2 regions of the Solibacillus sp. FSL W7-1436 genome follow, and region 2 is predicted to be linked to the other one. Evidence: riboswitches for the same ligand, from Rfam matches in the RefSeq annotation. Region 2 holds a riboswitch; the other holds the start of a gene.
What was found. Region 2 has a riboswitch for cobalamin ahead of MKX73_RS12920 (hypothetical protein). Riboswitches for the same ligand answer to the same signal wherever they lie in the genome.

Region 1: another riboswitch for cobalamin. It lies ahead of cobT (nicotinate-nucleotide--dimethylbenzimidazole phosphoribosyltransferase); the one in region 2 lies ahead of MKX73_RS12920 (hypothetical protein).

What each region holds. Positions count from the first base shown of each region.
Region 1 covers NZ_JBBOWV010000001.1:555,453-560,258, forward strand. Annotated here, with positions in the region: gene MKX73_RS02785 (ATP-binding protein) at 1-856, opposite strand, end outside; gene MKX73_RS02790 (YunC family protein) at 1,032-1,334, shown strand; gene MKX73_RS02795 (hypothetical protein) at 1,455-1,766, opposite strand; gene cobT (nicotinate-nucleotide--dimethylbenzimidazole phosphoribosyltransferase) at 2,334-3,392, opposite strand; cobalamin riboswitch at 3,486-3,663, opposite strand; gene MKX73_RS02805 (MBL fold metallo-hydrolase) at 3,705-4,625, opposite strand; gene MKX73_RS02810 (4-aminobutyrate aminotransferase) at 4,652-4,806, opposite strand, start outside.
Region 2 covers NZ_JBBOWV010000001.1:2,641,942-2,646,747, reverse strand. Annotated here, with positions in the region: gene MKX73_RS12940 (histidine phosphatase family protein) at 1-29, opposite strand, end outside; gene cobS (adenosylcobinamide-GDP ribazoletransferase) at 2-775, opposite strand; gene MKX73_RS12930 (bifunctional adenosylcobinamide kinase/adenosylcobinamide-phosphate guanylyltransferase) at 788-1,330, opposite strand; gene MKX73_RS12925 (ABC transporter substrate-binding protein) at 1,398-2,351, opposite strand; gene MKX73_RS12920 (hypothetical protein) at 2,341-2,898, opposite strand; cobalamin riboswitch at 3,059-3,240, opposite strand; gene MKX73_RS12915 (Fur family transcriptional regulator) at 3,303-3,713, opposite strand; gene MKX73_RS12910 (metal ABC transporter permease) at 3,710-4,576, opposite strand; gene MKX73_RS12905 (metal ABC transporter ATP-binding protein) at 4,592-4,806, opposite strand, start outside.

The sequences.
Region 1 (4,806 bases), 2.1 Mb from region 2:
TTGTAATAATCATCTCCTGCTGCTGCAACGGAATTTCCAGAGCCCGAATGACCTCTTCTTTAAACAGCTGTTCAGGGAGCAGCGTATGTAATGAAATCCCTTCTGCCAGTGGTGTCAGGAGTTCCTTTGCACGAGAATTCGAAATCACCACTTCATTATTCAATGTCGTTAAGATGACCCCGTCCGTCGTTTCTTCGAGTATTGTATGATAAGCCGAATAAAGCTTGGCAATTTGCGCCGGCTGCATACCGAGCAGCTGATCTTTTACATAAAGCGATAACAGCACCCCACAGACAATCCCGAAAACCGCGAGCAGGAGTGTGATTTGAAGCCAACCGAAAAAGGCGGTATCAATCGTCCTCTGTATATCTTTTGTTAAAAATCCGACCGAGACAACACCGACAACATTGCCGTCAATTAAAACCGGTACTTTCCCGCGAATCGATTCACCCATTGAACCCGTTGTTAGTGAAACGATGGATTCTTTGTTAATAAGCGCCGAATCATTATCCCCCCCGACCATCGACAGGCCAATCTTTTCAGTGTTCGGGTGCGTATAGCGAATCCCTTGTTCATTCCCTATGACGATAAAGCTCGCGCCGGTCTGCTTTCGAATATTTTCTGCAATCGGCTGAAGAACGGATGACGGATCTTCCGCAGAAAAAGCAGCAGTGATATCCGGCCGCTCGGCAATCAAGTATGCACTCGTTAACGCCTTTTCCCCCATCTCCTCAAGTATCGATTCATCCAGATAATGATTGATCAACAACAAAAACAGCACACAGATCGTAAAAACGATCCCGCTGATTGTGATGAGAAGACGGATTGTTAAGGATTGTTTTAGGCGGGCTATCATGGGCGAGCCTCCTTTTGAGTGTGTTTTTTATTAGTTTAACATGGGAGAGGTGGCGGGATTATAAGTTAGTTAGAAATGTTTATTATAAAAATTTTAAAGACAACGATAATTTCCCTGAAAACAAGTACCATTTTTGAATTTTTTCATATGATTTATATGAAAGGGGGAGAAGGTTATCGTCTATACGGAAACGATTGATCTTCAAGGTCATTTATTTACTGCTGTAACGGTTAATTTGCCTAAGACAACGTTGCTGACAATTTCGAATGAGCATGGGTACATTATGTGTGGGGCCCTCGATGTTGGACTGTTAAACGAAAAGTTGGCCGATCGCAAAATCATTGCAGGCCGTGCAGTTGGTGTTCGAACGATCGATGACTTACTGAAAGCTCCACTGGAATCCGTCACATACGAAGCGAGAGCACGCGGTATTGAAGAAGGTATGATTGGTGAAGAAGCGTTATTAAAAATGATTTAACCATCTATGAAAAGCTCTCAGGTGATGAGCTTCACCCAAATAAATTTCCATGCAAAAAACCGCTCTTTCAATTTCTTGAAAAAGCGGTCTATATTTTTATTGTCCATATTTCGATACAAATTAGATTGCTTTATTATAATAAGAGGCTTTGGATCCTTTACTTCTTTTTACGGCCAGAAGCTCTTCCAATTTCTGAATATATTCACGATCTGCTGATATTCTCGTGAGGCTTGTTAATAAATATGGTCTTAACCCGGAATTAATTTTTTGGCATCGCGCAAGATTGATCAAATACTTGGCCATCTTAAATGATTTTAAGTGCGTATGTCCATTTTTAAATTCCTTCTTCGTATTGACGACCATATACTCCTGCTTTCGCCCTTTATAAAAAGGAATAATAATAAACTCATCTTTTTTAAAAATTTGATTCATATTATCTTCATCCTTTTCGAATATATTCAAAAACGACCTTTCACATACGGAGAAATAGTGATCACCCCGTTCCCTTTAATGCCCCTCCCGCCTCTCCTCTTTATTGGTCTTACTTTTCCTTACCCTATTTAACGGTTACTTTATTCCAGGTTCCATGAAAAAAGCACTTTTTTAACTATTTTTAACAGTTCACAGATGTTTTTACATGTAGTTAATATAGGATATTACAGAGGGCATGCATTTGACAGGACAATTGCTTGATTTTTACTGAATTTTCTGTAAAATTAAGTCAAGTTCTATTCATTACTTTGAGTGTTTTGGTCACACATTGCATTTACGAGGAGTGGATAGGGCTTTCTTTTGAGTTCTCCCCGCTTTGTACATGAGACGGGAGTTCCGCTTATTAGATAATTTACTGGTAAAACAAATGGAATAGACTGAAAAACTGCACTTATTTTCCAGGAACGTTTTATTTATAAAAAAAGCTACACTAAAAGTAGTTATTACTTTTAATGTAGCCCGTTTCTTAAAATTTATTTTATTAATTTTACTTTTTGAATAACTTCTCTACTTCGCTACTATAAGCGCTGCCGCTTCTTCCAGTGTGACCATATTCGTAATCATCGAACACGCCGCATCAAGAATCGGGAACGCCAGTGCAGCACCAGATCCTTCCCCAAGCCGCATATTCATATGCAGCATCGGTTCCAGTCCTAAAAGTTCGGCCGCGATTTTTGCGCCCGGCTCTTCCGATAAATGCGATGGAATCAAATACGCTTTCACATTCGGATTCAATTTATAGGCGATCAATGCCGAAACTGTTGAAATATACCCATCAACTACGACCGGCACACGATTCGCTGCAGCTGCAAGGAAAATTCCCGCCATCCCGCAAATCTCCAGCCCGCCTACTTTTGCCACAACATCAATCGGGTCATCCGCATTCGGCTTATTCAATGCAATCGCTTTTCGGATAACTTCGGCTTTATATTCGATGCCGCCAGCCCCGACACCAGCTCCAAAACCCGTTACTTCCAGCGGATCACAGTCGTGAAGTACCGAAAGCACCGCAGCACTCGGTGTCGTATTTCCAATGCCCATTTCCCCTGTACCGATTAGATTGACACCGCTTTGAATGGCTTCTGTTGCGACTTCAATCCCGACTTCAATCGCTCGGATCGCTTCTTCACGCGTCATCGCAGGTCCTTTTGCCATATTGTCTGTCCCGTATTTCACCTTTTTAATGATGACCCCGGCATCTTGAGGCAAGTCTTCTTTTACACCGATATCCACCGGGATGACTTGTGCATTCGTAACTTTGGCAATCGTACACATCCCTGTCGTCCCTTTCGGAAACGATAGTGTTTGGAAAACCGTTGTACTTTGCGGGTTCGGTGTTACCCCTTCCTCATACACACCGTGGTCCGCTGCCATGACGATCATCGCTTTGTGATCGATTTTCGGCGCAAGCTCCCCGGTAATTGTGGCGATCTGCATTGCCAATGATTCGAGCTTTCCTAAACTTTGCGGCGGTTTGGCTAAAGAGTCTATGTACTGTCGTGCGGCTGCTTCCATTTGTCGGTCGATTTCCTGAATTTGTTCAAGTGTCTGCTGTAGTAATTTCATGTTTCGTTTCCCCCATTAATATGAATTTTGACAATAAAAATAGCCTGCAGTTTATTCGAACACAAATAAACTACAGACATATCCAGTGTCTATAAACAGTAAGCATATTAGGCAGGTCTCCTGGCTCAGATTCACAGTTTCCTAGCTCCTTCCCAGATTGACATCCAGTGGGTTTTGCTATGAAACTCCTCCATACAGTGTTGGGATTACGCTAAAGCTTTTCACTTTATTCCCTATTCTCCCTTAACGGGCACCTAATGCTTGATGAATTTAACATTACTTTACTTTGAACCTGTTTTTTCGTCAAGGGGTCTATTTATACGTCTCCCCAATCGTCAACATTTTCAACTCCACATCTTCTAAACTCGCTCGCTGCCAATGAACATGCAGCCGGTCAATCGCTTCTTTCGGTGTATCGTCCGCCAGCATATACGCACCGTAATGCATTGGAATAAACACTTTTGCCCCGACATCACAGAACGCCTGGATCGCTTCTTCCGGTGTCACGTGAGAGGCATGCATAAACCATTCCGGCTCGTATGCACCGATCGGCATTAATGCTGTATAGATATTGAAGCGTTCGCCGATTTCTTTGAAGCCTCTAAAATACCCGCTATCTCCGGCATAATAAATACTTTGCGCATCCGATGCCGTTTGCAATACGAAGCCGCCCCAATGCGATGTATTCGTGTCCCACGGCATGCGTCTTGTCCAATGCTTCGCGGGAACGAAATGAATTTCAAGCGTCCCTGCCTCATGCTTGTCATACCATGATAGCTCGGTAAAGTTGCGTAGCTTATGACGCTTCATCAAATAACCGAGCCCTTCCGGAATGAGAAATAATAAATCCGGGTTTCGTTTTTTCAATGCCTTTAACGTCGGTACGTGCAGGTGATCGTAATGCGCATGCGAGATAAGTACGATATCAATATCCGGCAGCTCATCTAACTGCAAACCCGGCTTCGTTAACCGTTTCGCCACGCCCATCCAATTTGCCCAAACCGGATCCGTTAAAATATTAAGCCCTTCTTTTTGAATTAAAAATGTCGAGTGGCCAATCCACGTAACAGTTTGCTCCGAGCGGTTACTTTGTAAAAACGCAACCTGCTTATCTTCACACTGCGGTACTTCGTAATCAACGATCTTCTTTTGTTTTGATCGCTGCCATTTCAGGACATCCTTAAATGTTCCGAGTCGATCATCTTCGTCTAAATTTGAAAAGCGTTCTCTCATCGCAGCACTCCCCTACCTCTAAAAGCTTAATTATATAAATTCCTACTGTGATCAACCTGCTTTGGTTTCATTACTATCCTTGCATAAAAATATACAACAAAACTCAACCAAGTCCCGAGTACAGTCAAGCTGTTTGATACCGGGATAAAGGAAGCGATCACGCTCACAATATTTAACGTGT
Region 2 (4,806 bases):
ATTAAATGAACAGTAATATCGTTAGCCATAGGACTACCTCCAACCCTTCACCGAGTGCACCGAGTAAATCACCTGTTACACCGCCAAAATGTTTCTTTGACCAATTGCGGTAAATTGCAATGGCAATCAGCATGACTACAACTGAAATAAATAAGCTGAAAACGCCAATGTAAAACCAGCACACCAGTGCAAGGACACATTGAACAACGATTAATACAGCAAGCTTATTTTGAATGACGATTCCTTTAAAATAAGCAGCTAGCCCCTTTTCCTTTGCCGGCTTCATCGTTACAAAATATAACAGCATCCCCATTCTCGCTATAAAGGGAATGAAGATTAAAAACGGCCAAATCGCCAATTGCCCATGCAACAGCATTTCGTAAATAACGCCGATTTTTAATACGAGTAAGCAAAAAACACTAATAACCCCAAAAGCGCCTGTACGTGGATCATCTAATATTTCCAGCCGTTTCTCTTTTTCTCCGTAGGAAAAGAACGCATCGCTCATATCAATCCACCCGTCTAAATGCAGCCCCCCGGTCAGGACGATCAACCCGATAACAATCAAAATCGCCAACAGCAGCTCCGAAATTTCACTATAGCGAGATAGTATGAATACACCACTACTAATTATGGATCCGATCAGCAATCCGACAATCGGCAAAAATCCATACATCCATGTAACAGACTTGGCATTCATATCCAGCTGTTTCTTAATCGGCACTGCCGAAAAAAACTGCCACGCTAATAAAAAACCGCTCCAACTATTTTTCAACTTGTTTCCTCCTTACTTCCACCGCTGTACAAGCTGAAATTGTACTTCATATGCTTCATCACTATTTTGGACAATCCATTGATGTAACTCACCCAACAATTTACGATATAAATTTACCTCATCATATTGTGAAGGCAATTCATCCAGCACTTCATTTGATACAACTATTATTGTAGCACCTTGCTTCCGCCAAGTTAGCAATTGCTTTTGCAGCGATTCGATACAATTATCGATAAATTCGCTATTTTCATTTTTTTGTTCATATGTATACAGTACATTCGAAAGCCATGTTGTCACACATTCAAAAAGCACAACTGCCTCGTTGGAAAGCTGTCCAATCGCTACCGGAACTTTGACTTGCATTTCCACTGTGTTCCAGTTGATGTTCTGAGTTTCACGGTCCTGCTGATGGCGGATTATCCGTTTTTTCATTTCATCATCAAAGGATACGCCTGTCGCGACATAGTAGAGCGTCTTTTTCTCACCTAATTGCCTTGCATATTTCTCTGCAAAAGCACTTTTACCGCTGCGTACACCACCGGTTATAAAAATCAATGGTATCCCTCCTTAAACATTGTAAAAAGAACATGCCTAAACTAAGGCATGCCCTTCTATTCTATACTTATTTAAACAGTTCCGGATATACTGATTGTGCCATAATTTCAACTGCTTCACCAATACGCGGTCCAGGACGGGACATAATATCTCCATCGACTAAATAAACTGCCTGTTCTGTGACTGCCTGTATTTTATCCCAGCCTGTCCGTCCTAGAATCTCATCAATTGCATTTTCCATATATGTTGCTGGCGTAATAATAATTTCTGGATTACGAGTGATGACATCTTCTTCCGTTACACTAATCCAGCTCGACTGATCAGCAAAAATATTTTCAACATTCGCATGGTTCATTATTTCCTGCTGGAACGTGCTGCTACCGGTAGTCCAAAGAGCCGGAGCTGGTGACACTTCATAATATGCTTTTTTCTTCGTATCAAGTGTCGCTGTTTTTTCCTGTACTGTATCAATTTGTTCCTTAATGTCGGCTACAACTTCTTCCCCTTTATGTTCGACACCCATTACTTCCGACAGCTGGATAATATCCGAATACACATCATCAAATGTCTCCGCAGAAGCAATTACAAACACTTTAAGACCTGCATCCTCCAATTGGGTAATTTGTGCTTCCTCCCCGATTGTATACGCTACAACTACATCCGGATCTAATTCCAGAATTCGCTCTGCATTGATGACTGTAGAAGTCGACACTCGTTCAATTTTTTGTGCTGCTTCCGGATATGTATCATATTCTGTTGCGCCGATAATTTGTTCTCCGACACCCAGCTCAAACAAAATCTCTGTATTGCTTGGTTGCAGAGAAATAATTGTTTCCGGTACTTCATCGAATGTCACTTCAACACCACGGTCATCTATAACCGTGTAGGGTACTCCATTATTTTTCGATTCAGCATGCTCTTCTTTTTCTGCTTTGCCACCTGTTTTTTCCTCATCTGATCCACATGCTGCCAGTAATAATGTTGCTGCTAAAGCAACGACCCATTTATTATTAAATTTCATTTGTTGTAACTCCTTTTTTCTTTTTCGATGGATAGGATTTTGAGATAAATGGAATTTCCTCTTGTTGATGCTGCTGATTCATATAGACCGCCATGACAAAAAATACATTAGCAAGCAGCCCGAGAAAATCAAACAGAATTTCATCCACTTCTCTTTCCTCGCTCACTTTATGTAATGCCCTGTAAGACTTTTTCGCCTCACTGCGGCAAATATGCAGTCTTGCTGCACTTTCGATTCCTTGTGGCAGTACAAACTGCTGAATCGCTTCTCCAACTTCACTTACATAAAAATCGTATCGGTCGCTTAGCCATTGCAAATCCTCAGATGTAATGGCCAATTTGCCGCGGACCGAACCATTTGCATGATAGGCTAGCGGTTGAATCCTCCTTAAATCTTTCAACACAAGCTGACCGGATTCATCATCGACTAACGTTGGAAAGACCGAACCGATACGGGTTGTTAAAGAATCGGTACGGATTTCGTAGTCGACACAGCTTGATTTTTCCCGCATGAACGGATAGCAGGAAAAACGGATATCCTTTTTCATAAAATTCTCCTCACTTCATGTAATGCCTCACCGAAATTACCGGGTGTACGAAAAAAAGCCACCCATAGAAAATGGATGGCTTCAAAAATCAAACAATAATGCATAATAATGCTTATTCAATCAGTGACTGCCGTACATTCTCTTTAATTCCGAAGAGGGATGTTACGATAAGAAAAAGATTGGTCTCCTGGCTCTGCGTTTCACTTTACTCATAAGTACCTTCCCGCTATTTTAGCAGTGGTATTACACTTATTTTCATCTACGCTTACAGTTACGGATATAGCTTCGGATTTGCACCGAATTCCCATTTATGCATCATGCATCTTTTTCCTGCAAATTTATTCAATTTGTCTTAATCACTTTAGCATAATAAAAAAATTATGCAAATATATATTTTCAGTTTACTATAAACATTCCGGACATTTGCCGTAAATCTCAAACTTATGGGCTTCAACAGCATAGCCCGGCAGTTTTTCACCGAGCATTTCCATCGGGCAAACAGACAGTTCCTTTACATTTCCGCAATCACGGCAAATAAAGTGGTGGTGATGGTGATCCGACTCACAATGCATACGGAAATTACGCTCACCGTTCAATTCTGTCTCTTCTAAAATATCAAGCTCCACAAAAGTAGCCAAGTTACGGTAAATTGTATCAAAACTCATTCCGGGGAAATCTTTTTTCAATACTGATAACAGATCACGGGCAGTCAAATATTTGTCTGTAGCTGCAAACATATCCAAAATCAACTCTCGTTTATCCGTCTTTTTATAGCCATTGTCCTTTAATATTTCCCACGCGCGCTCTGCATTCACAGTACTTCTTCCCCTTCCGTCTTAATTGAAAATTTCAATACAAGTTTTTTAATCAGAATTACAAGCAGCAAGATCAAAATCGATGTGACAACAATTGTTCCGCCCGGTGCCAAGTTCAGGTAAAAGGCAGAAATGAGTCCGATCACTACCGCAAGCTCTCCAAATACAATCGCTAAAATGATCGCTTCTTTAAATCCGCGAGCCAAACGCATCGCTGCAGCTACCGGTAATGTCATTAAGCTTGAAACAAGCAGAATGCCGACAATCCGCATACTTGCTGCGATTACGAGTGCAACAACAATCATAAATAATAGATGAATCCATTTCGCGGGCAGACCGCTCGCCTTCGCATATTCTTCGTCGAATGACAATACGAAAAGCTCCTTGAAAAACAGGATTAAAAATAATACGACTACGACCGCAATTGCCAGTACAACATATAGATCCTGGCGTGATACAGCAGATACCGAGCCGAATAAATAGCTCATCAGATCCGTACTAAATCCGCTTGCAAGTGAAATAAAAATCGCACTCACACCGATCCCGCCGGACATAATGATCGGAATCGCAAGCTCTTCATAATGTTTATACAGTCTGCGTAATCGTTCAATTAAAATCGAACCGCTCACTGATGCGATAATCCCTAAATAAATCGGGTTCAGCAATGCCAGCGCTGCAAATGATTGACTCAAGTACAGACTCCCGGCAATCCCCGCCAGTGTGACATGCGACAGTGCATCCGCAATGAGCGATAAACGTCTTACTACGATAAATACACCTAGTAGTGGTGCAATTATGCCAATAACAAGCCCTGAAAAAAAGGCGTTTTGTAAAAATTCATAGTTTAATATAGCTTCAATCATAACGGCCTGCTCCTCTTAATGTATCTTTCGAACAGAGTGGCCGTTCCAGCTAGCAATCTGTTCTTCCGAAATCGTATCAAAATCATTTTTGTATCCGTGGAAATGGATGGACTGATTTAAGCATGCGACATGACTGACACGATCCGAAACCGTATCCACATCATGTGTCACTAAAATCATTGTCATATTGTGATGCTTATTCAAATGTGCGAGCATATCATAGAATGCCT